2 regions of the Pseudomonas sp. LFS074 genome follow, and region 1 is predicted to be linked to the other one. Evidence: riboswitches for the same ligand, from Rfam matches in the RefSeq annotation. Region 1 holds a riboswitch; the other holds the start of a gene.
What was found. A riboswitch is a leader RNA that binds a small molecule or an ion and turns the genes downstream of it on or off. The one in region 1 is predicted to bind thiamine pyrophosphate.

Region 1 (15,386 bases):
ACATCAGCATCGGCTTTACCTGGCAGCCTCTGCCCCAGGCCAGCCTGACCCTGGATGCCTACCAGATCGAAATCCGCGATCGCATTGCCCTCACCGGCTTCCTCTATGGCAACGGCGTCGACCAGGTACTGCTCGACAACGGCTACAGGCCCGGATACCGGGTCAAGTACTTCACCAACGCCGCCGACACCACCACCCGCGGGGTCGACCTGGTGGCCGACTACCGCGTCGACTACGGCCGCTATGGCCGGGCCAAGTACGGCGTGGGTTTCAACTACAACAAGACCGAGATCGACGACATCAAGGAGACGCCGGCATCGTTGCGGGCTGCGGGCAATAACCTGGAACTGTTCGACCGCGTGGCACAGGGCTACCTGACCGTTGCCAACCCCAAGACCAAATTGATCCTCAGCGCCAACTGGCAGATCGAACGTTTCACCATCAATGCTGCACTGACCCGCTACGACAAGGTCATCGCCCGTGACGCCAATCCTGACTATGACGTGACCTACGGCGCGAAATGGCTCACTGACCTGGAAGTGGCCTATGCCCTGACCGACAACTTCGACATCGCCGTAGGTGCCAACAACCTGTTCGACGTACGCGCCGACAACAACGGCTACCCCGCGGGCGACATCAACGGCTTCCCGAAATTTGGCTCGATCTCGCCGTTCGACCCTTACGGCGGCTTCTGGTACACGCGCATCGCCTACAACTTCTGACCCCACCGACCGTGCGCCCGCCGCGCTTGGCGGGCGCCAGGAGAACCTTTATGAGCCAAGGCCAGTTTGTTCTCGGCGCCTTTATCCCCGGTACCCTCAGCGGCAGCGCCTGGCGTCTGCCCGAAGCACCGCTGGACACGTTCAGGCAGCTCGAGCATTACCAGTACATCGCCCGCAAGCTGGAGGCCGGGCGCTTCCACTCGCTGTTCTTCAACGACACCCTCGATGTCAAACTCGACCTGGCCTTGCAGCGCGGCCCCAACAGCGTGCGCTGGGACCCGCTGATCCTTGCCCCGGCGCTGGCGGCCAGCACCCGGCATATCGGCCTGATCGCCACCGCCAGCAGCACCTACAACGAGCCCTACAACATCGCCCGCAAGTTTGCCGCGCTCGACCACCTCAGCGGTGGCCGCGCTGGCTGGAACCTGGTGACCTCGCTGGGTGGCGGCGAAAACTTCAACCGCCAGGAGCATGTCGAGCACGATGACCGCTACGCCCGCGCCGAAGAGTTCTACGATGTGGTCAGCGGCCTGTGGGACAGCTGGGCCGACGATGCCTTCGTTCAGGACAAGGCCAGCGGTACCTGGCTGGACATCGACAAGCTGCACGTGCTCAACCACCAGGGCGAGCACTTTCAGGTGCGCGGGCCCTTGAACGTCGCGCGTTCGCCGCAAGGCCATCCCGTGGTGGCCCAGGCGGGCGCCTCCGCAGCCGGCAAACGGCTGGCGGCGCGGGTGGGCGAACTGATCTTCACCGCCCAGCACACCCTGGAACAGGGCAAGGCGTTTTATCGCGAAACCAAGCAGGCCGCTGCCGGCTTGGGCCGTGGGGGCCACGAACTCAAGGTACTCCCCGGCGTCGCGCCGGTGGTGGGCAAGACCCTCGCCCACGCCCAGGCCAAGTACGACCGCCAGCAGCAGTTGCTGGAGCCCAAGGCTTTTCTCAGCTCCATTTCGCGTTTCGCCAGCCTTGGCTACGACCTGTCGGAACTGCCATTCGATGAGGTGGTGCCCCTGCCGCCGGAGCACTTCACCACCAACACCCACCAAAGCCGGCAAAAGCTGGTGTACGACCTGATCCGCCGCGAGCGGCCGACGGTGCGGCAGCTGTTCAACCAACTCACCTCCGGTGGCCACCGCATCCTGATAGGCACCCCGCAGAGCATTGCCGACGATCTGCAGGCGTGGTTCGAGGCCGGCGCCGCCGACGGTTTCAACATCATGTTCAGCGGCCTGCACTCGGCCATCGACGACTTTGTCGACGGCGTGGTGCCTGAGCTGCAACGGCGCGGGCTGTTCCAGCGCGAATACGCCGGCAGCACGCTGCGGGAAAACCTCGGCCTGCCTTACCGCGCCAACCGCTTTTTCTAAGGAGTGTTCATGTTCCGACCTTTGGCTTCATTGAGCCTGGCCATTGCCCTGGCCCTGGCCGGTTGCGACGACAAACCGGCGCAACCGGCCAGCAGCGCTGAGGCAGCCACCCCGCAGCAAGGCGGCGTGCTACGGGTAGCCTTTGACGGCGACCCCAACTGCATCGACCCGCAGCAGGCGGGCAACAACACTGCCCTCAACGTCGGCCGGCAACTGGTCGACTCGCTTACCGATCAAGACCCGCAAAGTGCTGCAATCGTGCCGTGGCTGGCCGAGCGCTGGGAGGTCAGTGACGACTCGCGCCAGTTCACTTTCCACCTGCGCGAAGGCGCCACCTTCGCAGACGGCAGCCCGCTGGATGCGGCGGCGGTGAAGGCCAATTTCGAGGCTATCATCGCCTTGGGTGCCCAGGCGCAGCTGGCCAGTACCTACCTGGCCGGCCTGGATACCATTGAAGTGCTCGGGCCGCTTAGCGTGCGCATTGGTTTCCACCAACCCAACGCACAATTCCTCCAGGCCAGCTCTACCATGAGCCTGGGGTTGCTAGCCCCGGCCACCCTCAAGCGCTCCGCCGAGGAACGCTGCCAAGGTGCGCTGGTAGGCAGCGGGCCGTTCAATGTCAAGCGCTTCGAACATAACCGCCTGGTGCGTATCGAGGCCCGCCACGACTATGCCTGGCCATCGTCGTTGGCCGGGCACCAGGGCCGCGCCTGGCTCGACGCCATCGAGTTCCACATCCTGCCGGAATCCGGCGTGCGCCTGGGCAGCCTGTTGTCCGCGCAGATCGACGTCAACACAAGCGTGCCGGTGCAGGACGAGGCCGTGCTGCAAGCTCAGGGCGTGCCGTCGATCGCCCGTTCCAACCCTGGCATTGTCTTCAACCTGACACCCAACGAGTCGCACCCGCCGCTGGACGACGCCAATGTGCGCCGGGCACTGAACAAGGCCATCGACCGCAGCCAGTTGCAGTCGGTGATCTCGCGCTACCAGAAACCGGCCAGCTCGGTACTGGCCAGCAGCACGCCGTATTACCAGGACCTCAGTGCCAGCCTCGCCTTCGATCCCGAAGGTGCCGCCAAGCTGTTGGATGCTGCGGGCTGGGCCAAAGGTGCCGATGGCTGGCGCCAGCGCGATGGCCAGCGCCTGAGCTTCGCCCTCGACTACTGGCAGGCCACCACCCCGGTGCTGGAACTGGTGCAGCAGCAACTGCGCCAGGCTGGCGTGGAGCTGCGCCTGAACAAGTCCACCATTGGCCAGGTGAGCCTGCTGCAGACTTCGCAAAACTACCAGCTGTGGTTCTTCAACCTGACCCGCGCCGACCCGGACGTATTGCGCACCGTGTTCCTCGCCGCAGGTCGCAACGTCAACGTGCGTGGCGCGCTGCCACTGGACCAGGCCCTGCTCGATTCGGCAGCCAGCCTGGATGCGCACAAACGTGGCGAGCTGATCGCTCAAGCCAGCCAGGCGTTACTGGAGCAAGGCCATGTCATTCCGCTGGTGGAGGCTGCAACGGTCACAGCGTTTCGCCATGCCGTGCGCGGCCTGCACTACGAAGCCTCGACTCGTCTGCAGTTTTATGACACCTGGCTGGCACAACCAGAGGCCACCAAACCATGACCACGCTGACTTATCGCCACGCCGTACCGTGGCGGCTGGCCCAGGCACTGCTGGTGCTGTGGGCTGCATTTTCCCTGTCGTTCGTCATCCTCTACGCGTTGCCCGGTGACCCGGTGGCGATCTTGCTGGCACAGAGCGGCGAGCCAGGCGCGGTAGACCCGGCAAAGGTGGCCGAACTGCGCGCTCGCTACCACCTCGATGGCAGCTTGTGGCAACAGTACGGCGGTGCACTCTGGCGCCTGTTGCAGCTGGACTTGGGCCATTCGCTGCAAAGCGGCAAGCCAGTGGCTCAGGCCCTGGCAGACGCGTTGCCCGCCACCTTGTCCCTGGCGTTCGCCGCACTGGCCCTGGCCGTGCCACTGGGCATCGGCTTGGCCCTGGCGGCGCATCAGGTACGCCAGCGCACGTTGCAGAGCGCTTTGCATAACGCCCCGGCCGTGGTGGTGTCGTTGCCGACCTTCTGGGTTGGCCTGGTGCTGTTGCAGCTGTTTTCCTTCCAACTGCACTGGCTGCCGGCCATGGGCAATCAAGGCCCGGCCAGCCTGGTGCTGCCGGCGCTAACCCTGGCCCTGCCTTGTGCGGCGATGATCGCTCAGGTACTGGGACGTTCACTGGCCAGTGTCAGCCGCCAGCCATTCGTCCAGGCATTGCGCAGCAAAGGGCTAGGGCCTTGGCGCTTGTTGTGCGGGCACGTGCTGCACAATGCAGCAATACCGCTGCTGAGCCTGGCCGGCACCTTGCTGGGCAACCTGCTGGCCGGGGCGGTGGTGACCGAAACCGTGTTCTCGCGTGAGGGTATCGGCCGCCTGGCCCAGGCCGCAGTGGCCAGCCAGGACATCGCCGTGGTTCAGGGTGTGGTGTTGCTGGCTGCGGCCTTGTACGTGCTGACCAACTTGCTGACCGACCTGTTCTACCCCCTGCTCGACCCACGTATTGGCCAAGGAGGCCGGGCATGAGCGTAAAAACCGCCTATGGCTTTGTACAAGCGAAACGCTGGCCTCGCCTGCCACTGGCATTGAGTGTCGTCCTGTTCCTGCTGGTACTGGGCTGGGCCTTTTGGCCAGAGCTGTTCAGCCGCGCCGACCCGTTGCTGGCCGATCCCAGTCAGGCCTTGCAAGCCCCTTCCGCCCGGCACTGGTTCGGCACCGACCACCTTGGCCGCGACCTGTACGCGCGCTGTGTCCATGGCGCGGCGCTGTCACTGCAGGCGACCAGCATCGCCGTGCTGATCGCTTTGCTGGTCGGCAGTCTGCTGGGTGGCATCGCCGGCTGGTTCGGTGGCCTGGCCGATCGTGCGCTGACAGTGCTGGTGGAGGTGCTGATGGCCATTCCCGCATTGTTGCTGGCGATGGCGATTGTCACGGCGCTGGGCTTCGGCACGCTGGAAATCGCCGTAGCCGTAGGGCTGTCATCCGTGGCCATCTTCGCCCGGCTGGCCCGCGGCGAAGTGCTGCGCTGGCGCAGCCGCAGCTTTGTCGAGGCGGCGCAGGTGGCCGGTGTGGGCAGCTGGTGCAACCTCTGGCGGCATGTGTTGCCGCACGCCGCCGGGCCGCTACTGGCCTTGGCCGCACTGGAGTTCGCCAGTGCCGTGCTGGCTGTGTCGGCGTTGAGCTTTCTCGGCTTTGGCGCACCGCCACCGCAACCGGAGTGGGGCCTGCTGATCGCCGAAGGCCGCAACTACATGGTCGTGGCCTGGTGGTACACCACATTGCCGGGCTTGGTGGTGGCCGCCGTGGTGCTGGCCACTCATCAACTCGCCCATGGGCTGCAACAGTTACAGGGAGATGTGCGATGAACACCCCATTGGTGCGTATCCAGCAGTTAAGCGTCGATTATCCAGGCAACCCGCAAGCCGCCGTACAGGCGCTGGACCTGGAAATTGCCGCAGGTGAAATTGTCTGCCTGGTGGGCGAGTCCGGTTCGGGCAAATCCACCACCGCTGCGGCCCTCGCCGGGCTGCTGCCAGCCGCGGCGCGGCAGCGAGGCCAACTGTGGCTGCAAGGCCAGGCGCTGGAACAATTTGCTGAACGTGACTGGTGCCAACGCCGTGGCCGCCTGGTCGGCTTCGTGCCACAAGACCCCGGCACCTCGCTGGACCCGGTCAAGACCATCGGTGCACAGCTGGTCGAAGCCATGACCGTGCATGGCGTGCCGGGCCGTGAAGCCGGTGCGCGCGGGCTGGCACTGCTGCAGCAGGTGGGCCTCAGGGATGCCGAGCAACTGTCCCGCCGCTACCCCCATGAGCTGTCGGGTGGCATGTGCCAGCGGGTGTTGATCGCAATCGCCTTGGCCAATGACCCACCGCTGTTGATCGCCGACGAACCCACCAGCGCCCTGGATGTCAGCGTGCAGCGGCAAATTCTAGACCGCCTGCAGCAACTGGTGCGCGCACGCGGCAGCAGCTTGTTGCTCATCACCCATGACCTGGCGGTGGCGCTGGACCGTGCCGATCGCATTCTGGTGATGCGCAACGGCCAACTGCTGGAGAGCGGCACGCCCGCGCAGTTATGGCATGCACCCAAGCATCCCTACACGCGGCAGCTGCTGGCGGCCTCACCGTTGGCACGCCTGCAGCAACGGCGTACTGGCCCAGCCAGCGCAGTTGGCGAACCCCTGTTGCAGGTCAGTGGCCTGATGCGGCGTTTCAACCGGCATGCCGCGCCGGTGGTCGACGGTGTCAGCTTCACCCTGCCCCGTGGCAGTACCACCAGCCTGGTGGGCGAGTCAGGTTCGGGTAAGTCCACCACTGCCCGCATCATCCTGGCCTTGGAGCAAGCCAGTGCAGGCAGCGTGTTGTTCGACGGCCAGCCAATACTGGGCGCCAGCCGGCGCCAATTGCATGCCTACCGGCGGCGAGTGCAACTGGTCTACCAGAACCCCTGGGCTGCGTTGGACCCTAGGCACAACCTGCTGCAGATCGTCAGTGAGCCGATGCGCGCCTTTGCCATTGGCGCGCGACGAGACGATCGGCAGCGGGTGCTGGGTTTGCTGGAGCGGGTCGGGTTACCCGCCGAGTTGCTGCTGCGTCGGCCTGGAGCGTTGTCTGGTGGGCAGCGCCAGCGTGTGGCTATCGCTCGTGCCTTGGCGGCTGAACCGGAGCTGCTGGTGCTCGATGAGCCGCTGTCGGCCCTGGATGCGCCCGTGCAGGCACAGGTGTTGGCGTTGTTGCAGCGTTTGCAGGCTGAGCTGGGGCTGACCTACCTGTTCATTTCACACGACCTGGCGACGGTGCGCGGCATCAGCGATCAGGTGCTGGTGATGCGCCAGGGGCGGCTGGTGGACCAAGGGCCGACCGAGCAGGTGTTCGAGCGGCCCGCGAGTGACTACACGCGGAGCTTGCTGGAGGATATGCCAGGATTGGGCCGGGTATTGCAGGGGGAGCGGCCCTTGGTGCGTGAGGTGGGGTGAGCCTGCAGCGATTGGGTTGGATCACCGATGCTGGGGCTGCTTCGCAGCCCATCGCGATGCAAGGCCGCTCCTACAAGGGCCTTGTGCCGCGATGGGGGCGCAAAGCGGCCGTAACGGCCTACGCAGCCCCGTCCAACCCCATCTGCCAGAAATCCGCTTCCAGGCTGGACGCCTGGCCGAAAATCCCCACCAGCTCAGCAAACCGCTGCTCTGTCATGCTTCGCGCAGCCAGTTCATCCAGATGCTTGCGCGCGGCCGCCGCCACGCCTTGGTAGCCCTCCCCGGCATATTCGCCAATCCACTCGCGGTACGGGTGGTTGCTCAAATCGCCGATGCGTTCGGCCAAGGTTCGGCCGATCTCGGCATAGCCGATCACGCAAGGTGCCAGTGCCACATGCAGCTCCAGCAGGTCGCCGGCGGCGCCGCAGTCCAGCACGTAACGGGTATACGCCACCGTCGCCTGGTGCTCTGGTGCGGCCTCGATATCAGCCTGAGTCAACCCCCAGCGCGCGCACAGGCGCACATGCAACTCGGTTTCATCCAGGATCGCCGCCAGCCCGGCCTGCGCGGCACGGATGTCGGCCGGGCGGCGGCTTTTGTAGGCGGCCAGCGCCCAGGCGCGGGCGAACTGGATCAGAAACAGGTAATCCTGCACCAGGTAGGTTCGGAACGCTTGCTCGCTCAGCGTGCCCTCGCCCATCTGCCGCACGAAGTCATGGTCCACGTAGCGGTTCCACTGCGGCGCGGCAGCGGTCTTGAGGCGCTCGAAGATATCCATGCTCACTGGCCCTCCGGGTAGACGGCATCGAAGAAGGCCAGCTCCAACGCTACCGTGCGCTGGTAGAAGTCACTTGCCAGCGCGGCCTGTTGCGGGCCGACGCGGTCCAGCTCGGCCTGCAGGAAGGCGACGAAGTCCTGGAATGCCGGGTTGTCGTGCAGGGTGATCCACTCGGCATGGACGAAGTTTTCCGGCATCGGTTTCGGTGCCTTCAGCGCCCAATCCAGGTACAGGCCTTCGGCAACGTTGAGCACCGCCAGGGCCGCTGCGTAGGACCGGGTGGCTGCCGCTTCGCGCATGATCGCCTTGAAACCTGCGGTAGGCGCGGTATCGGCTGGTTCATCGCGTTGCGCCGGGCTGACATCCAGGGCCTCGAAGGCGCGCAGGAAGTACGTGTTCTCGTCGCTTGAGATCATCCCGGCGAAGCGGCCGAAACGCAGGCGGGCCTCGAACGTGTCGGCGGTGGCGATGGCCGCGCCCAGCAGGGTCAGGAAGCTGTCAAGAAAGCGGTGGTCCTGTACCAGGTAGTTGACCATGATCGGGTCCGGCAGGCTGCCGTCGCACAATTGGGTCACGAAACGGTGGCCAACGGCTGCCGACCAGGTCGGCTCGTTCTGGCGGTGCAGGGACTGGCTGAAACGTTCGGTCATGTTGCTGTCCTTGATGAGGGTGACAGCGAGACCTTGGCAGTTGACATGGACTGGGCCTCGCAGTGAGGCCGGCAAAAAGGCAGGTTACAAGCCCCATCCCTTCGCCGGCATGATCCGGATCAGGTTCGAAGGGTCACCGCGCTGCAGTGTTCAGCGGTTTCTCAGCCCATTGCCGGGCTCCCCTTGGTGGCGAACAGGTATACCCCAGTGCGTCGGGGCTGTCACGCCCCGATCCACCCAGTGAGTGGGCATTGGGTCACCCGCTTTTGGGGACTTAGGCCCATTCTTGACGCGCCATTATTTAGCGCACCCTAGGCGCCGCAAGGTTTTGTATGACAAAGCATTACTGAAATACCTGTTGGCACAGCCGTTGCTCAGGCCCAAAGACCAGGCAAAACGCCATTGATGGCCCTCAGCCATACAGCCGTGAGCGAGGCATAAGGCAATGAAAACACCTGCCGTGATTCACCCGAACCGGTATGTATTCCAGCTCTCTTCCGTCACCGCGCTGATGCTCAGCCTTGGGCTGATCACGGCCATGGCGAGCCCGCTGGACGACAACAGCCCGCCACCGCCGACGGACCCCTCGGCCTACACCGACCAGCCGGACGACCCGACCCCGGCCTTGCTCAACCTGAGCACCTTGCCAGAAGCCAACGAAGGCTCGCTGGAGCTGACCGATGGCGTGTACGGCAACCGCGATACGGTGCGTACCGACAACGTGCTGCCACCCGCCTTGCAAACCTCGGACAGGTACCCCACCAACGGCAAGCCCAGCCCGTTGTTCGGTGCGCAACCCTTCACCCAGCAACTGCTGCTTTTCGAAGAGTTCGGCCCGGAAAAACTCGACCCGACACTGCCGCCGCCAGACCTGACCTTCCCGGTGCCCACCTTGGGCGCGGCCCCGGCTCAAGACCCCAACGTAGTGGCCCGCAGCGGCCCCAGTGGCACAGCACTGGAAGCTTTCCTCAAGCAACCGGGCCTGTACCCGTTCCCGACCCAGTTCTCCAACGTGCTTGATCGAAACCCGTGGAAAGCACAGATCGAGATGTTCCTCAACCGCCACCCGGTCGGTTCGCCCGCCGAAGGCCGTCCACCAGGAAAAGGCTGGTCGCACCAGCGCTGGAACGAGTTTTATCCGCAGGCGGCATTCAAGACCGCGCAGGCTGGCGCGCGCATCAACCTTGGCCTGCGCGATCGCAGGCAAATGCACAACTACACAGTCGGGGAATTCGCCCCAGGTGGCCTGTACTACCAGACCTCCGATATCCCGACCACGCTGGGCACCACCAAGGGCATCGATACCCGCTTCCACCCGAACTTCCCGCTGCAGAACCACAAGTCGCTGTGGACCTTCGACGGCACCTTCCCGCCCAAGCTGCTGATGGTGCGCTACGGCCAGCCGATCCTGATGCGCCACTACAATGCCCTGCCGATCGACCCGTCGGCCAACGGCGGTTTTGGCCTGCACACCATCTCGACCCACGAGCACAACGGCCATTCCCCGGCCGAAAGCGATGGTTTCGCCAACGCCTACTTCTTCCCCGGCCAGTACTACGACTACCGTTGGCCGGTGCAACTGGCCGGCTACGACACCATCAACACCCGTGCCCAGGACCCGCGTGCGGCCTTCCCCTGCTCGCCGGGCGAAACCCTGTTCGTCAACGACGGCACACCGGGCCTGAAAACCTGCCAGAACGGCAGCATCAAGATTCGCGGCGACTGGCGTGAAACCATGAGCACCCACTGGTTCCACGACCACATGATGGATTTCACGGCGCAGAACGTCTACAAAGGCAACGCCGTGATGATGAACTACTACAGCGCCCTGGACCGTGGCAACGAAGCCCTGCAGGACGGCGTCAACCTGCGCTTCCCCAGCGGTTCGGGCATGCCGTGGGGTAACCGTGACTACGACGTCAACCTGGTGATAGCCGACAAGGCCTGGGATGCCAACGGCCAACTGTGGTTCAACCCGTTCAACACCGACGGCTTCCTGGGTGATCAGATCCTGGTCAACTGGCAGTACCAGCCCAAACTCAAGGTGCGTGCACGCAGCTACCGCTTCCGTATCCTCAACGGCTCGGTGTCGCGCTACTTCAAGTTTGCCGTGGTGCGGGAAATTGCCGGCACCAGTGGCGAGTTCAAAGGCCCTTCCGGCTCCAACGTATCGTATGCCCGAGTGCCGTTCCACATGATCGCCAACGACGGCAACATCATGGAGCACGCCGTGCCGTTCGACGGCACCCTGGACCTCAACGGTGACGGCAACCTGCAGGACAACAACGGCATTCTGCCGCTGCAAGGCATCGCCGAGCGCTACGACATCATCATCAACTTCGCCAAGAACGGCATCAAGGCGGGCGACAAGCTGTACTTCGTCAACCTGGAAGAGCACCGCACGGGCAAGGGCCCGGAAGGCACCATTTCGCTGGCCGACGTACTGTCGGAAAAATACAAGGCGGTGATCAAGCAGACCAGCAAAGGCCCACAGTGGGATAAAGGCGACCCAGCGGTCGGCAAGTTCCTGCAACTGTTGGTGCAGCCATACACCGGCCAGGACCTGAGCATGGACCCGGTGGCCTACGAGCCAGCCAAACCAGGCAAAGCCGCAGGCCTGAAAATGCTGCCGCTGCCCATTGATCGCAACTCGGCTACCGACCTGGCCAAGATCAAGGATGCCCGCCACCGTGAGTTCATCTTTGGCCGCTCCGATGGCACCGACACCACCCCCTGGACCATCAAGACCGACGGTGGCTTTGGCTACAGCATGGACCCACGGCGTATCAGTGCGGCACCGCAACTGGCCAACCAGTCCACCGACGGCGGCTTCAGTGGCGACGGCACCCTGGAAGTGTGGAAGATCAAGAACGGCGGTAATGGCTGGAGCCACCCGGTACACGTGCACTTCGAGGAAGGCGTGATTCTTAGCCGTGACGGCAAGGCCCCGCCAGAATGGGAAAAATGGGCACGCAAGGACGTATACCGTATCGGGCCGGATGCCGATTCTTCGGAAGAGGTGGAAATGGCCATCCGCTTCCGCGAATTCGCCGGTACCTACATGGAGCACTGCCACAACACCCAGCATGAAGACTCGTCGATGCTATTGCGCTGGGACATTGAACACCCAGGGCAGTTCCAGGTGATGCCGACACCGCTGCCAGGGTGGGATGGCGTGCAATACATGGCGTCGGTTGGCCTGCCGACCTTCCGCACCAAAGGCCATGACGACAACGACGACCCGGCCAACAAACCACCTGTGGCGGCTAACGACAGTGCTGCAACGACCGCTGGCAAACCGATCACCCTGAACGTGCTGGCCAATGACACCGACCCGGACGGCAACGTACCGCTGACCGTGACCGGCCTCAGCCAACCGGACTCTGGCCAGGGCACCGTCAGCACGGATGGCACCACGGTGACCTATACCCCACCGGCCACGGTCGAGACGCCGTTCACTGCCAGCTTCAATTACACCGCGCGTGATGCCAAGGGTGCCGAGTCGGTAACCCCGGCCACCGTCAGCATTGCCGTGAGCCCGGCAGCCGCGGTCGACCAGGTCCAGGTCACCAGTGCCACGGTGCAGGTGCGCAGTGGCAACCGCTACACCTGGGACGTGGCGGGCACGACTTCGGTGGCGACCGGCAACAGCATCAGTGTGACTGCAGCGTCTACCAGCGGCCCACTGAATCTGGGCAATGCCACGCTGACGGTCGCCACCTCCGGTGCTCGCTGGAAACTGTCGGTGACCACCACCGGCACGGGCCCGGCAACGCCGGCAACGGTGACCGTGAAATCGGCCCTGGGGCAAAGTGTGACGGTGCCGATCAGCATCAAGTAACCGACGCGTGAAACGGGGCCGCTGTGCGGCCCCACTTCAACCAAGCAACGAGGATCGCATCATGCACGGCTCATGGCGTTTCCTGCTGGTACTCGCGCTGTTCGCCGCCAGCATTCCATTTTGGCCACTGCAGCCGCCACAACCGGTAGCTGAAGAAGCCGCCACGCCCTGGGGTGCCAGCTATTTCCCCAACATACCCCTGCTGACCCAGGACGGCGAAAAAGTGCATTTCTTCGACGACCTGATCAGGGACAAGGTGGTCGCCATCAACTTCATCTTCACCGGCTGTTCCGATTCCTGCCCGGTGGAAACCGCCCGCCTGCGGCAGGTACAGAAAATCCTCGGTGACCGTGTCGGCAAGGATATCTTCCTCTATTCCATCAGCATCGACCCCTACAACGACACTCCCGCCACCCTCAAACGCTATGCCGAAAAGTTCGGCATAGGCCCTGGCTGGACGCTGCTGACCGGCGAACCCGACGATATCGAGCAACTGCGCCGCAGCCTGGGGCTGTGGATCGATGGCCTGGAAAACGGCCGCTCCAAAGACCACAACCTGAGCTTGATCATCGGTAACCAGGCCACTGGCCGCTGGATGAAGGCTTCGCCCTTCGAAAGCCCGTATATCCTCGCCGACCGTCTGGGCAACAGCCTGCACAACTGGAAGCAGGCCAGCGCCCTGGCCAATGACTATGCCCAGGCCCCGCAGGTGCGTCCGCCCAGCAGTGGCGAGCAGATCTTCCGCACCCGCTGCTCGTCCTGCCACACCTTGGGCAACATCGAGCCAGGCCAGCCAGGCATCGGCCCCGACCTGCTGGGCGTGACGCGTCAGCGTGACGCCAACTGGCTGACCCGCTGGCTGAAGGAGCCCGACCAGATGCTGGCCGAGAAAGACCCGCTGGCCATGCTGCTGTATGAGCAATACAACCGCTTGGCCATGCCCAACATGCGCCTCGGCGATGCCGAAGTCAGCGCATTGATGAGCTACATCGAAGAAGAAACCGCACGTCTGCAGACACCCGTGGCGAATAGGGAAAACCCCTAAAGGCGATTGGCCATCAGTCATTAGGTTGTCATCTTACTGTCGTATTTTCCGAACATCACCCAGGGTCGGGAACTATCAGCAGTGATACGCCGTTCGCTTTCCTCTTCCAGCCTTTTGCGGCTGCTGATCCTGATGCTCTGTGCAGCGACCCTGGCCTTTCTCTGGGGGTTGCACGTTACGCAGAAAGCCGCCGCCCGCCAGGATGCGTTGTCGGCCAAGGCCGCCGAACACCTGAACCTGGCCAGTATTGTCGGCGAAAGCCTGCGCCAGCTGGTTGACCGTGCCCAAGCGGTGGGCCGGGTTACCCAGGACGACATGAAAGTGCTGCGTCAAGGTAACTTCAGCCTGGCGCGTATCCTGGCTGAAGACCCGGTGTTCAAGCGCATGAGCCTGTACGATCGGCAAGGCCGGCTGCTGTCGGCCAGCCATGCCGACGAGGTCGCCGAGTTACCTGCCGATTGGTTGCGCCAGTTGCGGCGCCATGCAGGTCGCTACGGTTTCAAACCCTTCCTGCCAAGCATTCAGCCCCCCGGCCAACCCACCGCCCTGCCCACTTGGCGCTTGCCCTTTCTGCTGCCGCTGACCGACCCGGCCGGCCGAGAAATCGACAACATCCTGGTCGTGCAACTGGATATTGGCTACCTGGCAGTGCTGTTCCAGCATATCGACCTGGGCAGCAGCGGCCTGGTGCGCCTGCTGCAGGAAGACGGCCTGGAGCGGCTGCGCATCGATACCAGCGGCGTGGTGGTGGCTGGCGATTCATTGCAGCCCGAGCTGCCTGGCACTGACACTGAAGCGGGCATGATGACCCAGTACGTGGCGGGCGACGCTTACCAAAGCCTGTACCGCCATGTACCTGAGCGCGGCTTCAGTGTGGTGGTCAGCCAGCGCCAGGATGAAATCCTCGCCCCCTCGGCGCTGGCCTATTCCCGGCAGTTCTGGTTGAACCTGAGCATGACACTGATGATTCTTGCCAGCCTGCTATGGACCTTGCGCCTGCTGCGTAAACGCCAGGAGGCATTCGATGCGCTGGAACATGCCCAGCAGGTCAACCAGCAACTGATCGGGCGCCTCGAGGACGAACATCGGCGCAGCAGCCATGCCGCCGCCACCGACCACCTGAGTGGCCTGCACAACCGCCGCCAGTTCGTCGAGGTGGCCGGCCAGGCGCTGACGCGACAGCGTGGCAAGCGCCGGCTGATGGCGATCCTGTTCATCGACATGGACCGCTTCAAGTCGATCAACGATTCGCTGGGGCACAAGATTGGCGACCTGCTGCTACAAGCTGTGGCCGGGCGCATTCAGCGGCTGCTGGAACCCGGTGACGAGGCTTCGCGCTTTGGCGGCGACGAATTCGTAGTGCTGTTGGCCGGCGAGCGCAGCGAAGAGCAGATCAACGCCTGGGTTCGCGAACTGGTACAAAAACTGTCAGCCACTTACGCCCTGGATGGTCAGGAGGTCAACACCAGCCCAAGCGTTGGGGTGAGCATTTGCCCACGCGATGGCCAGGATATCGACAGCCTTATCCGCAGCGCCGACGCCGCGATGTATTCGGCCAAGCAGGCCGGGCGTGCGCAATACCGCTTCTTCGACCCTTCGCTGAACCTGGCCGACATCCAGGCCTTCACCCTCGAGCAGGCATTCGGCAGTGCCCTGGCCGAACGCCAGTTCGTGCTGCACTACCAGCCACAGATTCGCCTCGACACCCAGCAGGTATTGGGCTACGAAGCCCTTGTGCGCTGGGACCACCCAGAGTTCGGCTTGCTGTACCCGGACCGCTTCATCGACCTGGCCGAGCGCAGTGGTTTCATCGTCGAACTGGGCTGGGAGGTGCTGCGCCTGGCCTGTGAAGCGTTGTCGAGCTGGGATGCCCAGGGCCGGGAAACTCGGCTGGCAGTCAATGTATCCGCGCTGCAGTTGCGCCAAGGCGACTTCGCTGCCCGCCTGCTGAGCCA
Region 2 (15,386 bases), on a different contig from region 1:
TTGCTGATGAGGCTGGCGGGTATCGGTGAGATATCCCACCCCATCCTGGGCGCCTATGTCATTGGCTCGGCCGTGCTCTTCCTGCTCTACGAGCCACCTCGGCAACGAGGCTTGCAGCTGTTGTGGCTGGCGGCACTGGCTTGCCTGGGGGCCTTCGCCATGCTCAGCCAGAGCCGTGGGGCGCTTCTGGCGCTGGTGATCACCGTGGTGATGGCGCCGCTGTGGTTCCGCGACCGCCACAGCCGAGTGTTTTCCATCCTCGCAGTCATTGCCACGGGCCTTGCTTTCTACTTGGTGTACGATCTGATCGCCAAGCGTGGCTCGTCGTACCGGCCGGAAATCTTCCATGCTGTGGTGGACATGATTGCCGCGCATCCCTGGACTGGCCTGGGCCTGGGCTCGGCCTACGAGGTGAGTGCGGTTGGCAAGCATTTTGACCATACCCACAACATGTTCACCCACATCGCGGTCGAGATGGGGCTGCCCGGTATGCTGCTGTGGACCATGGTATGGCTGTTCACGCTGGGTGAAATCGTGCGCGCGCGCGGCACCCTGTTCGGCAAGGTCCTGCTGGGGTTCTGGGTGTATTCGACCCTGGCCATGCAGTTCGATGCTGCCAGCCTCACTGGTACGCCGCGTGCCGAATGGTTCATCAGCTGGCTGCCGGTGGGCCTTGCCATGATGCTGCCATGGGGGCGTGCCGAAAATGACGCCTGTGGTAAAATTTCCGGTTCAACCTGAACAGCGAGCTCGATAATGGCCGAAACCCCGCGACCGGCGGAGCACACCTCCAGCCTGAAGATCTACTTCCGGCTGCTGAGCTATGTGAAACCCTATGTCGGCATTTTCCTGCTGAGCATTGTCGGTTTCGTGATCTTTGCCTCGACCCAGCCGATGCTGGCCGGCATTCTCAAGTATTTCGTCGATGGCCTGAGCAACCCCGAAGCGGTGTTGTTCCCCAACGTGCCCTACCTGCGTGACCTGCAATTGCTGCAGGCGGTGCCGCTGCTGATCATCCTGATCGCCGCCTGGCAGGGCCTGGGCTCGTTCCTCGGCAACTACTTCCTGGCCAAGGTGTCCCTGTGCCTGGTGCACGACCTGCGTGTGGAGTTGTTCAACAAGCTGCTGGTGCTGCCTAACCGCTACTTCGACAACCACAACTCCGGTCACCTGATTTCGCGCATCACCTTCAACGTGACCATGGTCACCGGCGCGGCCACCGATGCCATCAAGGTGGTGATCCGCGAAGGCCTGACCGTGGTGTTCCTGTTTGCCTACCTGCTGTGGATGAACTGGCACCTGACCCTGGTGATGGTCGCCATCCTGCCGGTGATCGCGGTCATGGTCAGCATCGCCAGCAAGAAATTCCGCAAGCAGAGCAAGAAGATCCAGGTGGCAATGGGCGACGTTACCCACGTGGCGTCGGAAACCATCCAGGGCTACCGCGTGGTCCGCAGCTTCGGCGGCGAGGCCTACGAGGAGCAGCGTTTCGGCAAAGCCAGCCAGAGCAACACCGACAAGCAACTGCGCATGACCAAGACCGGCTCGCTGTACACGCCGATGCTGCAACTGGTGATCTACAGCGCCATGGCCGCGCTGATGTTCCTGGTGCTGTTCCTGCGGGGCGAGTCCACCGCCGGTGACCTGGTAGCCTATATCACTGCTGCTGGCCTGCTGCCCAAGCCGATTCGCCAGCTGTCAGAAGTCAGCTCGACCATCCAGAAGGGCCTGGCAGGTGCCGAGAGCATCTTCGAGCAGTTGGACGAAGAGCCTGAGCTGGACACCGGTACTGTCGAGAAGGAGCGTGTGGAAGGGCGCCTGGAAGTGCGCAACCTGAGCTTCACCTACCCGGGTACCGAGCGTGAAGTGCTGAGCGACATCAGTTTTGTCGCCGAACCTGGGCAGATGATCGCCCTGGTCGGCCGTTCCGGCAGTGGCAAGTCGACCTTGGCGGCGCTTATCCCACGCTTCTATCACCACGACCAGGGGCAGATTCTGCTCGATGGCGTGGAAATCGAAAACTATCGCCTGCGCAACCTGCGTCGCCATGTTTCGCAGGTAACCCAGCACGTCACCCTGTTCAACGACACCGTGGCCAACAACATCGCCTACGGTGACTTGGCCGGTGCCCCACGCGCAGACATCGAAGCCGCCGCAGCCGATGCCTACGCCAAGGAGTTCGTCGACCGGCTGCCGAAGGGCTTCGATACCGAAGTGGGAGAGAACGGTGTACTGCTGTCCGGTGGCCAGCGCCAGCGCCTGGCAATTGCACGGGCGCTGCTGAAAAACGCGCCGCTGCTGATCCTCGACGAGGCTACTTCTGCGTTGGATACCGAGTCCGAGCGGCATATCCAGGCTGCCCTGGATCACGTGATGCAAGGCCGTACCACGCTGGTGATCGCTCACCGCCTGTCGACGATCGAGAAGGCCGACCAGATCCTGGTCATGGACCAGGGCCGCCTGGTCGAGCGTGGCACGCATGCCGAGCTGCTTGCGGCCAATGGCCATTATGCCCGCTTGCATGCCATGGGCCTGGATGAGCCGGCCAAGGCCGATATCACCTGAACCCTCCTTGATCGGGGCCGTCATGGCCCCGATTGTCACGGGAATTTTCTGGGTACGATCTGGCCATAAAGCCGTCGACTACCCTGTGCTAATATCCTGCCCCTGTTCATTATTTCCATATGGGTTGCCCATGAAGTTGTCCATGCCGCGTTTCGATCAAGCCCCGGTACTGGTGGTCGGCGATGTCATGCTCGACCGCTACTGGCATGGCGGTACTTCGCGTATTTCGCCTGAAGCGCCAGTCCCGGTGGTCAAGGTCGATCAAATCGAGGATCGCCCCGGCGGCGCGGCCAACGTTGCCTTGAACATTGCCGCGCTGGGCGCGCCGGCTTCGCTGATCGGCGTCACCGGCCAGGACGAAGCTGCCGACAGCCTGGCCAACAGCCTGCAGGCTGCCGGTGTGCGTTCGGTGTTCCAGCGCATCGCGCACCAGCCGACCATCGTCAAGCTGCGGGTCATGAGCCGTCACCAGCAACTGCTGCGTATCGATTTCGAAGAGCCGTTCGCCACCGACCCATTGTCGCTGGCCACCGAGGTCGACAGCCTGCTCGAGGGCGTCAAGGTGCTGGTTCTGTCCGACTACGGCAAAGGCGCGCTGAAGAATCACCAAAGCCTGATCCAGGCGGCGCGGGCCAAAGGCATTCCGGTGCTGGCCGACCCCAAGGGCAAGGATTTTTCCATTTACCGTGGTGCCAGCCTAATCACCCCGAACCTCAGCGAGTTCGAGACCATCGTTGGCCGTTGCACCGATGAGGCCGACCTGGTTGCCAAGGGTTTGCAACTGCTGCAGGACCTGGACCTCGGCGCCTTGCTGGTAACCCGTGGCGAGCACGGCATGACCCTGCTGCGCGTGGGCCAGCCGGCGCTGCACCTGCCGGCGCGGGCACGTGAAGTGTTCGACGTGACCGGTGCCGGTGATACCGTCATCTCCACCCTCGCCGCAGCCATTGCCGCTGGCGAGGACCTGCCCCATGCTGTGGCCCTGGCCAACCTGGCGGCAGGCATCGTGGTCGGCAAGCTGGGTACGGCGGCCATCAGCGCCCCTGAACTGCGCCGCGCCATCCAGCGTGAGGAAGGCTCCGAGCGCGGTGTGCTGGGCCTGGAGCAACTGCTGCTGGCCATCGATGACGCGCGGGCACACAAAGAGAAGATCGTCTTCACCAACGGCTGCTTCGACATCCTGCATGCCGGGCATGTCACCTACCTGGAACAGGCACGGGCCCAAGGCGATCGCCTGATCGTCGCGGTCAACGACGATGCTTCGGTCAGCCGCCTGAAAGGGCCGGGCCGGCCAATCAACAGTGTCGACCGGCGCATGGCCGTACTGGCCGGCTTGGGCGCGGTGGACTGGGTGATCAGCTTCCCGGAAGGCACCCCGGAAAACCTGCTGAGCCAGGTCAAGCCGGATGTGCTGGTCAAGGGTGGCGACTACGGCATCGACCAGGTGGTGGGTGCCGATATCGTCAAGGCCTATGGCGGCACCGTGAAGGTGCTGGGGCTGGTCGAGAACAGCTCGACCACGGCGATTGTCGAGAAGATTCGCAAGAACTGATACAGCTGGGGCTGCAGAGCAGCCCCGCTATCACTTGTTCAGGCTAGTACGAGCCCGCTCCAGCAGTGCCCGCGCCTTGTCGCCAAAGCGCTGCAGGTGCGATGCCTTCACCGGCTTGTTTTCCACCAGCCCCTGCTGCTTCACCCAGTCCTTCCAGCGTACCCGCTCATCCGCCACCACCCAGCCTTCCTGCCGGGCAAAACTCTCGGCCAGGTACAGCCCGCGTGTGCTCGCCGGCACCAGCTCATCCTTTTTAAGCGTATACAGCTCCGCCAGCGGCTGGCCGTCCTTTAACGGCATCAGATAAAGGTCTGGCCGTTTGCGGTTGAGTCGCGCCACCAGCTGGCCGCCCTCCAGCCGTTCATCGACGTGGAACAGGCTGAGTTTCTTGGCCTCACGGGGTACCTGCAGGCGCATATCGTAGATCAGTTGCAGCGAGGCGGTGGGCAAGTGCACATAGGCCCGTGGGCGCTCCAGCAGCATCAGCTGGCCGCAGTGTACCGGGCGTGCTGCGCCGGACTGCGGGGCCAGCACGAAGTGCGGCGTTTCACGGTAGTGCAGGGCGGCAGCGTAAGGGACGGGCAGCCAGGTATCGTTGAAACGCCCGCCAAGCCAGCCCTCTGGGGTTTCCAGCAGGCACTCCTCGGCCACTTCCTGCACAGCCGTGTGCAGCGGCAGGTTCAACTCCTGCGCCGGTACATAACCGGAAATCAGTTTCAGCACCACGTCGCCACGGTCTTGCCGGCGCTGGCGCACCAGCACCCAGTAATCGCGGTTTTGCCAATGCAGGGTAAGGCGCACCGACACGCCCAGGTTTGCCAGTTCGACCACAAAACGCTGCACGTCGGGTAACTGGATCGCCTTGCGCCGCTGCTGGGTCTGGGCAAAGTTCAGCGGCATGCCGATGCTTTGGTAGATCAGGCCTTCAGCCGTGGCCTCGACATGCAGTGGCAGTGTCTTGAAGTTGCTCGGGTTCTTGCGGATCAGCGTTCGCGCCACGAGGCTACTCCTTGCGTCGGGTCAGTCTCCTGGCCCTTGGGCCAGGGGTAACTCAATGCTGGCCCAGGATACGGGCGACGGTGGCCACGTTATGGGCCAGGTGCAACGGGTTGATGGTGCCGACGATAGCACTGCTGACGCCGGGGTGGGCGAACAGCAGCTCAAAGCTGGCCTGCACCGGGTCAACGCCCGGGGCCAGGCAGATATGCCCGCTGGCCAGGGCCTTTTTTACCAGGATGGCCTTGCCGTGTTCGGCAGCGTAGTCCAGCACCGGGCGTTCTGCCTGCTCGTTGAGGTTGTAGGTGACCATGGCGCAGTCGCCTTGCTCCAGCGCCTTCAGGCCGCCGGCGACGGTCTTGCCGGACAGGCCGAAGCCAAGGATCTTGCCCTCCTGCTTGAGCGCTGCCAGGGTCTGGTAGACCTCCTGCTGTTCGAGGATGGCCAGGTCGTTACCGTCGGAATGTACCAGTACCAGTTCGATGCGGTCGGTTTCCAGGCGTCGCAGGCTGCGCTCCACCGAGCGGCGGGTGTGGGCGGCACTGAAATCGAAATGCGATTGGCCTTGATCGAATTCTTCGCCGACCTTGCTGACGATCACCCATTCATCGCGCTGGCCGCGCAGCAGCGGGCCGAGGCGTTCTTCACTGCGGCCATAAGCCGGGGCGGTGTCGATCAGATTGATGCCAAGCTCGCGGGCCTGGGCCAGCAGCAAGCGGGCTTCGTCATCGCCGGGGATGGTGAAGCCGGTGGGGTATTTCACACCTTGGTCGCGGCCCAGTTTTACCGTGCCCAGGCCCAGCGGTGAAACCTTGAAGCCGGTGCTGCCCAGCGGGCGATGGAAGTCGTGCAGGGTTGGCAAGGTCATGGCAGCAGTTGCTCCCAAGCCGGTACGCCCAGCGGTGGGCGTGGCAGGTCGGCCAGGTCGGCTTGTGCTTGTGGACGGATGCCGTCACGCTCCAGGTGGCTGATGACCCGGTCGCTGAAGTCAGGTGCCAGCGCCAGCTTGGTCGGCCAGCCCACCAGCAGGCGCTGCTGGTCGGCAAGGAAGGCATTGTCCGGGCGTACCAGGCCCGATTGCGCAGGTTCGGCGCGGTCGACGCGCAGGGTGGCCCAGCGCACCAAGCTTTGGTCGACCCATGGCAGCAGGTTGGCGATTTCCTTTTGCGCTGCGGCGATTTGTGCGGCTGGCTCGCGCGCCACGCCATCGGCTTCGGCCAGGTCGCCGCCCAGGTACCAGACCCACTGGCCATCGGCTGCCGGATGAGTGGTCACCGTAACGCGCGGCTTGGGCCCGCCACCCAGGCAGTGAGCGTAAAGGGGTTTCAGGTTGGCGCCTTTGGCCATGACCATGTGCAGCGGCCGTGTTTGCATGGCCGGTTGGTTCAGGCCCAGGGCGTGCAGCAGTTCCTCGGTGCCGGCGCCGGCGCTGAGCACGACGCGTTGGGCACGGATGTCGCGACCGTCAACGCGCAGGCCGACCAGCTCGTCGTTTTCGCGCAGCGGCTCAATGCGCTCCCCAGCCAGCAGGCTGTCGCCCGCCAGTTCGGCCAGGTTGGCCAGCAGGCTGGGCACGTCGATGACCAGTTCGGCCAGGCGGTAAACCTTGCCCTTGAAGGCGCGGTCTTGCAGGGCCGGCGGCAGTTGCTCACCTTTTACTTGGTCGACTCGCCCACGTACGGCCTTGCTGGCGAAGAAGCTGGTGAGGTTGCCGGCCAGGGTGCCTGGCGACCACAGGTAGTGCGCATCGGACAGCAGGCGAGTGCCGCTCAGGTCCAGTTCGCCGCTGCCGCTCAAGGCTTCGCGCCAGCGGCGCGGCATGTCGGCAATGGCTTCCGAGGCGCCGGTCAGGGCACCGTGCAGGGCGTACTTGGTGCCGCCGTGGATGATGCCCTGCGACTTGATGGTCTGCTCGCCGCCAAGGCTGGCGCGCTCCACCAGCACTGTCGAGTAGCCCTGGCGGCGCAGGCGGGCATTGAGCCAGAGGCCTGCGACCCCGGCGCCGACGATCAGCACGTCAGTGGAAATGGCAGATGGCATGGCGGTACCTCGAAGACTGGGACAGCTGGCAAGTATACAGGCTATACCTGAGAGGGCCCTATCGCCGGCAAGCCAGCCTCAGTGCCCAGCCGCTTTCGAAAACAGCTGTATCACCACCACGCCCCCCACAATCATGGCCATGCCCAGCATCGCCGGCACATCGAGCTTCTGCCCGTAGATCACCAATGCCGCCACACTGATCAGCACAATCCCCAGCCCCGACCAGATGGCATAGGCAATCCCTACAGGAATGCTGCGCACCACCAAGGTCAGCATCCAGAAGGCAACGCCATACCCCACCACCATCAGCAGCAGTGGCAACGGCGTGCTCAGGCCCTTCACCGCTTTCATCGAAGCGGTGGCGATGACTTCTGCGCAGATGGCAATGGCGAGGTAGGTGTAGGCATTCATGGCGGGATCCTCCGGTAACTGGTTGGGCATTCTAGACCTTGGCCAGATGCGGTAAAGTCATTACCTATCTGATATGGGGATAGGATGATGGCTGAGCAATGGAGTCTGGAGCAGTTGCGTATTTTTTTGCGCGTCGCCGAATTGCGCTCGTTTTCTGCCGTGGCCCGCGAACAACGCAAGGCCCAATCGGCCATCAGCAATGCCATCGCCCTGCTGGAAGCAGACTTGGGTGTCACGTTGTTCGAGCGCAGCAGCGGCCGGCAACCAAAACTGACCGAAAGTGGCAGCGCGTTGCTGGAAGACGCCCGCGAACTGCTGCGCCAGTGCGAACACCTGGATGGTCGCGCCCTGGCCCTGATGCGTGGGCAGGAGGCCTTGCTGCGGGTTGCTCAGGATGAGGCCATGCCTTATCAACCGGTGATCGACAGCCTCGACGAACTGGCCAGCCGCTTCCCGTACCTGGAGGTACAACTGGCCAGCGGCGCCCAGGGCGATGTAGCGCGCAAGCTGGTTGAGCGCCGAGCCGATCTGGGGCTGTTCTTCCACCATGAAAGCATCCCGTCTTCGCTGGAGCGTCGCGTCCTGGGCAGCGTCGAAATGGTCACGGTGTGCGCAGTCGGCCACCCGCTCGCGGGGCAAGGCCGGGCAACCCGCCAGCAACTGGCGCGCCACCGGCAATTACTCATCACCCCACAGCAAAGCGGTTACCCTGGCGGCGAGGCAATCAGCCCGCAGGTATGGCGTGCCGACAGCTTCTACGCCATGGCTGAACTGCTGATGCGTGGTCTGGGCTGGGCCTGGCTGCCGCGGCACGTGGTGCAGTACCCGACCTACCAGGCGCACATGGTCGAACTGGACAGTGAGTGGCGCCCGCCGGCGCTGGTGGCGGAGCTGGCCTGGCGCCGCGATGAGCCACTGGGGCCCGCTGCGCAGTGGCTGGCCGAGCGCTTTGCAGTACACCTGCGTGCGATCGGGTAAACTTCGCCGCCATGAACAGAACACTCTATACCTTGCTGTTTCACCTGGGCCTGCCGCTGGTTGCGCTGCGCCTGTACCTGCGCGCACGCAAGGCGCCGGCCTATGGCCAGCGTATCGGTGAGCGCTTTGCCTTCAAGCTGCCGACCATGCGCCAGGGCGGCATCTGGGTGCATGCGGTGTCGGTGGGTGAGAGCATTGCTGCCGCGCCCATGGTGCGTGCCCTGCTCAAGGCCTACCCCGAACTGCCCATCACCCTTACCTGCATGACTCCCACCGGTTCCGAGCGTATTCGCGCCATGTTCGCCGACGAACCGCGCGTGCAGCACTGCTACCTGCCCTACGACCTGCCATGGGCGGCGGGGCGTTTTCTCGACCATGTGCGGCCGAAGCTGGGCATCATCATGGAAACCGAGCTGTGGCCCAACCACATCCACCAGTGCGCCAAACGCGGGATTCCGGTAGCGCTGGCCAATGCGCGGTTATCCGAGCGCTCGGCCCGTGGTTATGGGCGCTTTGCCAAGCTGACCCGGCCGATGCTGGCCGAAATGAGCCTGATTGCCGTGCAGACCGAAACCGAGGCGCAGCGTTTCCGTGACCTGGGTGCGCGCACTGAGTGCGTGCAGGTCACCGGCTCGATCAAGTTCGACCTGCAGATTGATGAGCAACTGCTACCACGTGCAAAGGCACTGCGTGAGCAGTGGGGTGCCGAGCAGCGCCCGGTGTGGATTGCTGCCAGCACCCATGAAGGCGAGGATGCGCTGATTTTGCAGGCGCACCGGCAGTTGTTGCAGGTGCATGGCGATGCCTTGCTGATCCTGGTGCCGCGCCATCCCGAGCGATTCAATGCGGTACACGCGTTGTGCAGCGAGCAATTCGCCACCGTGCGCCGTTCTGCTGGCACGCCGGTCGATGGGCAAACCCGGGTATTGCTGGGCGACACCATGGGCGAACTGCTGTTCCTGTATGCCTTGGCCGACATTGCCTTCGTCGGTGGCAGCCTGGTAGCGACCGGCGGGCACAACCCGTTGGAGCCTGCGGCGCTTGCCTTGCCGGTGCTCATGGGGCCGCATGTGTTCAACTTCCTAGAAATCAGCGCGATGCTGCGCGAGGCGGGGGCGTTGCAGCAGGTGGATGATACCGATGGACTGGCCGGTGCTGTGCGGCGTCTGGTCGAGCTGCCGCAGGATGCCCAACGCATGGGTGAGGCGGGCAGGGCGGTGATGCAGGCCAATCAGGGGGCGCTGCAGCGCTTGCTCGATGGGCTGAGTGCGCTTATCCGCTGATTATTGCATCGCCTTCTTCGCGGGCTTGCCCGCTCCCACAGGATTTGAATTGTGGGAGCGGGCGAGCCCGCGAAAAAGCCAACATCTATCTCAAGGGCGGCGCTCGAAGTTCTTCGCCGCGGCAGCCGCCAGGTCCGGTGGCAGGAAGTCCTTGTCCGGGTTGTAGTCCGCTTTCAGGTAACGCTTGAGGTCCTGCAGGTCTTGCGGGCTCAGGGTGCCGGCTGCCTGCTTCAGGCTCAGGTTGTCGAGAATGTAGTCATAGCGGCTGTTGTTGTAGTCGCGCACCGAGGTGTACAGCTGGCGCTGGGCATCGAGCACGTCGACGATGTTGCGTGTACCGACCTGGTAACCGATTTCGGTGGCTTCCAGCGCACTCTGGTTGGAGATGATCGACTGCTTGCGCGCCTGTACCTGCTCTACATCGGTGTTCACCGCGCGGTGCAGGTTGCGGGTGTTTTCCACCACCTGGCGGCGCAGGCTTTCGCGTTGCTGCTCGCTCTGGCTCAGGCGCTGGTAGGCCTCGCGCACCTGCGAGCTGGTCAGGCCGCCGCTGTAGATCGGGATGTTCAGTTGCAGGCCGATGCTGGTCTGCTCGACATCGCCGCCGTAGCGCGTGACGGGGGCTGGTGCGGGGTTGGTGAAACCGAAGTTGTCGTTGTCACCTTTCTGGTACTTGGCCACTGCGTCAAGGGTCGGCGCATGGCCGGCCTTGCGCTGGCGCAGGGTTTCTTCGGCGGCGGAAACCGCGTAGTTGGTCGCCAACAGGTTGAGGTTCTGGCGACCAGCGGTTTCTACCCAGGCCTTGGCGTCGTTAGGTGTAGGCACCTGCACCGGCAGGGTGTGCACCACCCCCTGGATCGAGGTGTATTCGCGGTTGGTCAGGGTCACCAGGGCCTCGAAGGCGTCTTGCACCTGGCGTTCGGCGATGATCCGGTTGGCCCGGGCGGTGTCGTAGCTGGCTTGGGACTGCAGCACGTCGGTCTTGTCGGAAAGGCCGACGTCGAAGCGTTCGTTGGACTGGTCCAGCTGGCGTTTGAAGGCCGCTTCCTCGGCCTTGGTCGCGGCCAGGTTGTCCTGTGCGCGAAGTACGGCGAAGTAGTTCTGCGCGGTTTGCAGGATCAGGTTCTGCTCGGTCGCCGACAGCTCCAGCGCTGCCTGTTCGTTGACCGCTTCGGCCGCTTGCAGCTGGAACCAGCGGTCAGCGCGGAAGATCGGCTGAGCCAGGGTGGCGCTCCAGGTGTTGCCGCTGCGGTTGCTGGTGGTCGATGGTTCGTCCAGCTTGGTGCGCGTGTTCAGCATTTCGGCGCCGGCCGACAGGTTTGGCAGCAACCCGGCACGGGCTTGGGGCACCACCTCTTTGCGGGCGCCGTAATCGGCGCGTGCCGCCGCCAGGTCGGCGTTGTTGTCGACCGCTTCCTGATAGACGCTGACCAGGTCGGTCTTTACTGATTGGGGCACGTCCGCTGCCCAGACCACTCCGTTGGACGCACAAGACACGGCTATCGCCAGTGAGAGTTTGCGCAGCATAGAGGCAATCCTTGTACGAAATTTAATTACTGAACTGTTGAGTATCGCGCGACGGGCCAGTGTAGTGCCATGCGCACCCGGCAACAATCGCTTGGTGTGCCTTTCATCATCCGCGCATTTACCCGCTTGGCTTTGCCGACCACTCCAGTCTAGACTGCGCAGGTTCTTGTCGGGGTGCCTTGAAGCAAAGGCTGAGATCGCAGAGGTGCGGATCCCGTTGAACCTGATCAGGTTAGCGCCTGCGTAGGGAACAAGATTGCTCGCCTTCCCGGGGAGCCTCTTGTGCCAGGTCCGGGATTGTCACAGCTGCATGCAGCTTCAGGCACCCCCATACCCGGCACTGCACTCCAAAGAGGGTGCGTCCGCGCGTTTCAGGTTCACCCCGACATTCCACTGCTAGGAAGCCGTCTGGAGAGCCTGTGATGACCAAACAAGAAAAAGCGATCAACCTCAGCGAATCGGCACAAGTCGATCAGCAGTCCGTGCAACCGTTCCCGCGTTCGCGCAAGGTCTATGTCGAAGGCTCGCGCCCGGACATCCGTGTACCCATGCGTGAAATCAGCCTGGATGACACCCCTACCGATTTTGGTGGCGAGACCAATGCCCCGGTGCTGGTGTACGACACCTCCGGCCCATACACCGACCCCAACGTGATTATCGACGTGCGCAAAGGCCTGGCCGACGTGCGTTCAGCGTGGATCGACGCCCGCGGTGACACCGAGCGCCTGGACGGCCTGAGCTCCGACTTCGGCCAGCAGCGCCTGAACGACGCCGAGCTGGCCAAGCTGCGTTTCGCCCATGTGCGCAACCCGCGTCGTGCCAAGGCGGGCGCCAACGTCTCGCAGATGCACTATGCCCGCCAGGGCATCATCACCGCCGAGATGGAATACGTGGCCATCCGCGAAAACATGAAGCTGCAGGAGGCCCGTGCAGCTGGCCTGCTCAAAGAGCAGCACGCTGGCCACAGCTTCGGTGCCAACATCCCGAAAGAAATCACCCCCGAATTCGTCCGCCAGGAAATCGCCCGTGGCCGCGCGATCATTCCGGCCAACATCAACCACCCGGAAGTTGAGCCGATGATCATCGGCCGCAATTTCCTGGTGAAGATCAACGGCAACATCGGCAACAGCGCCTTGGGGTCCTCGATCGAGGAAGAAGTGGCCAAGCTGACCTGGGGCATCCGCTGGGGCTCGGACACGGTCATGGACCTGTCCACCGGCAAGCACATTCACGAAACCCGCGAGTGGATCATCCGCAACTCGCCGGTGCCGATCGGCACCGTGCCGATCTATCAGGCCCTGGAAAAGGTCAACGGCGTGGCCGAGGACCTGACCTGGGAGCTGTTCCGCGACACACTGATCGAGCAGGCCGAGCAGGGGGTGGACTACTTCACTATCCACGCCGGTGTGCTGCTGCGTTATGTGCCGCTGACCGCCAAGCGTGTCACCGGTATCGTCAGCCGTGGGGGCTCGATCATGGCCAAGTGGTGCCTGGCGCACCACAAGGAAAACTTCCTGTACACCCACTTCGACGAAATCTGCGAAATCATGAAGGCCTACGACGTCAGCTTCTCGCTGGGCGACGGCCTGCGCCCTGGCTCGATTGCCGACGCCAACGACGCCGCGCAGTTCGGTGAGCTGGAAACCCTCGGTGAACTGACCAAGATTGCCTGGAAGCACGACGTGCAGTGCATGATCGAAGGCCCTGGCCACGTGCCGATGCAATTGATCAAAGAGAACATGGACAAGCAGCTGGAGTGCTGCGACGAAGCGCCGTTCTACACCCTCGGCCCACTGACCACCGACATTGCTCCGGGCTACGACCACATCACTTCGGGTATTGGTGCGGCGATGATCGGCTGGTTCGGTTGCGCCATGCTGTGCTACGTCACGCCCAAGGAACATTTGGGCCTGCCGAACAAAGACGACGTCAAGACCGGCATCATCACCTACAAGATCGCCGCGCATGCCGCCGACCTTGCCAAGGGCCACCCAGGTGCGCAGATTCGCGACAACGCCCTGTCGAAGGCGCGTTTCGAGTTCCGTTGGGAAGACCAGTTCAACCTTGGCCTTGACCCGGACACGGCCCGTGCCTTCCACGACGAGACGCTGCCGAAGGAATCGGCCAAGGTCGCGCACTTCTGCTCGATGTGCGGGCCGAAGTTCTGCTCGATGAAGATCACCCAGGAAGTGCGTGAGTACGCCGCCAAGATCGAGGCCGTGGATGTGACGGTCGAAGAAGGCATGCGTGAGCAGGCCGAGCGGTTCCGCCAGGAAGGCAGCCAGCTGTACCACAAAGTGTAAGAACGCTGGGGCCGCTTAGCGGCCCTTTCGCGACACAAGGCCGCTCCCACAGGGACCGCACAAGGCTCAAGGCCTTCGCGGCCCCTGTGGAAGCGGCCTTGCGTCGCGATTCGAGGACGAAGTCCTTGCCAAGAACACCAACAACATTGCCGGCGAGCGCCAACCATGACATCACCCAGCCAATTCTCCCCCGACCACCCGGTCCCCACCCACCAGCGTATCTTCGGTGCCCGCGACCTGTTTTCGCTGTGGTTCTCCCTAGGCATCGGCCTGATGGTGCTGCAAGTCGGTGCCATGCTGGCGCCAGGCCTGGGCCTTGCCGGCGCGGTGCTGGCCATCGCCCTGGGCACCGGTGTCGGTGTGCTGTTGCTGGGCGCCGCCGGGGTGATCGGCAGCGACACCGGCCTGTCCGCCATGGGCACGTTGAAACTCAGCCTGGGCAGCCATGGCGCGCGTTTGCCGGCGTTGCTCAACCTGCTGCAACTGGTGGGCTGGGGCGCGTTCGAAATCATCGTCATGCGCGATGCTGCCAGCCTGTTGGGCGCGCGAGCCTTCGGTGAGGAGAGTGCCTGGAACAGCCCGATGCTGTGGACCCTGTGTTTCGGTGCGCTAGCCACCTTGCTGGCCGTCAGCGGGCCACTGGCCTTCGTGCGCAAGGTGCTGCGCGCCTGGGGGATCTGGTTGCTGCTGGGCGCTTGCGTCTGGCTCACCTGGAACCTGTTCGCCAAGGCCGACCTGGCTGATCTGTGGAGCCGCGCGGGTGACGGTTCGATGTCCCTGGCGGTGGGCTTTGATATCGTCATCGCCATGCCGCTGTCCTGGTTGCCACTGATTGCCGACTACTCGCGTTTCGCCCGCAACGGCAAGCATGTGTTCGGTGGCACGGTCGTGGGCTATTTCATCGGCAACACCTGGCTGATGAGCCTGGGCGTGGCCTACACCCTGGCTTTCGCCGCCAGTGGCGAAGTCAATGCGCTGCTGCTGGCGCTGGCGGGGGCCGGCATGGGTATCCCGTTGCTGCTGATTCTGCTGGATGAGTCGGAAAAAGCCTTCGCCGACATCCACTCGGCGGCAGTTTCAACCGGTGTGCTGCTGCCGCTGAAGGTCGAGCACCTGGCACTTGCGATCGGCGTGCTGTGCACCTTGATCGCCCTGCTGGCCCCCTTGGCCCAGTATGAGAACTTCCTGTTGCTGATCGGTTCGGTATTCGCGCCGCTGTTCGGTGTGGTGCTGATGGACCATTACGTGATCCGTCGTCGTCGCCTGCCTGCGCAAATCGATGGCTTGCACTGGCAAGCGCTGGTGGCCTGGTTTGCGGGTGTGGCGGCCTATCACCTGATTGCCGCTAATGCACCGGAACTGGGCGCTACCCTGCCAGCATTGCTGCTGGCAGGTGTGCTGCATGGGCTGCTAAGCCTCAGCCGCGGCCGGGAAACAGCTCAGGCTTGAGCACGCCATTGAGGCGTGGGTAGGGGATCTTCAATTCCACGTGGCCCATGGAGTAGGGCGCGATGGCATAGACCTCGTACTTGACCACTACCGCGCCGTACGTCAGGGCGATGTGCGGCGACTTCTTGAACGGCCAGGTTTTGACGAACTCGGCGTCCTTGTCCATGCCCACGCTCATCAACCAGGCGCGGTGTGACTCCTCGACGGTTTTCCAGAAGGTGTCCTCCTGGCCCGGCACCAACATGTCCTGCAGGGTCAGTACCTTGTCCAGCTTGCGCGAGT

Region 2: it holds a riboswitch for thiamine pyrophosphate, as region 1 does, so the genes downstream of both, thiC (phosphomethylpyrimidine synthase ThiC) here and ACNQP3_RS14050 (TenA family protein) in region 1, are expected to answer to the same signal.

The regions. Positions count from the first base shown of each region.
Region 1 covers NZ_JBFPFV010000001.1:3,056,585-3,071,970, forward strand. The annotation lists gene ACNQP3_RS14015 (TonB-dependent receptor plug domain-containing protein) at 1-722, shown strand, start outside; gene ACNQP3_RS14020 (LLM class flavin-dependent oxidoreductase) at 773-2,092, shown strand; gene ACNQP3_RS14025 (ABC transporter substrate-binding protein) at 2,102-3,709, shown strand; gene ACNQP3_RS14030 (ABC transporter permease) at 3,706-4,665, shown strand; gene ACNQP3_RS14035 (ABC transporter permease) at 4,662-5,504, shown strand; gene ACNQP3_RS14040 (dipeptide ABC transporter ATP-binding protein) at 5,501-7,117, shown strand; gene tenA (thiaminase II) at 7,236-7,895, opposite strand; gene ACNQP3_RS14050 (TenA family protein) at 7,898-8,545, opposite strand; TPP riboswitch at 8,625-8,739, opposite strand; gene ACNQP3_RS14055 (Ig-like domain-containing protein) at 8,991-12,386, shown strand; gene ACNQP3_RS14060 (SCO family protein) at 12,448-13,431, shown strand; gene ACNQP3_RS14065 (putative bifunctional diguanylate cyclase/phosphodiesterase) at 13,513-15,386, shown strand, end outside.
Region 2 covers NZ_JBFPFV010000003.1:546,129-561,514, reverse strand. The annotation lists gene ACNQP3_RS26595 (O-antigen ligase family protein) at 1-741, shown strand, start outside; gene msbA (lipid A export permease/ATP-binding protein MsbA) at 757-2,565, shown strand; gene hldE (bifunctional D-glycero-beta-D-manno-heptose-7-phosphate kinase/D-glycero-beta-D-manno-heptose 1-phosphate adenylyltransferase HldE) at 2,696-4,117, shown strand; gene ACNQP3_RS26580 (hypothetical protein) at 4,148-5,116, opposite strand; gene ACNQP3_RS26575 (aldo/keto reductase) at 5,169-5,981, opposite strand; gene ACNQP3_RS26570 (NAD(P)/FAD-dependent oxidoreductase) at 5,978-7,153, opposite strand; gene ACNQP3_RS26565 (DMT family transporter) at 7,232-7,564, opposite strand; gene ACNQP3_RS26560 (LysR family transcriptional regulator) at 7,652-8,542, shown strand; gene waaA (lipid IV(A) 3-deoxy-D-manno-octulosonic acid transferase) at 8,554-9,825, shown strand; gene ACNQP3_RS26550 (TolC family outer membrane protein) at 9,916-11,352, opposite strand; TPP riboswitch at 11,513-11,619, shown strand; gene thiC (phosphomethylpyrimidine synthase ThiC) at 11,775-13,655, shown strand; gene cytX (putative hydroxymethylpyrimidine transporter CytX) at 13,821-15,104, shown strand; gene ACNQP3_RS26535 (RsiV family protein) at 15,073-15,386, opposite strand, start outside.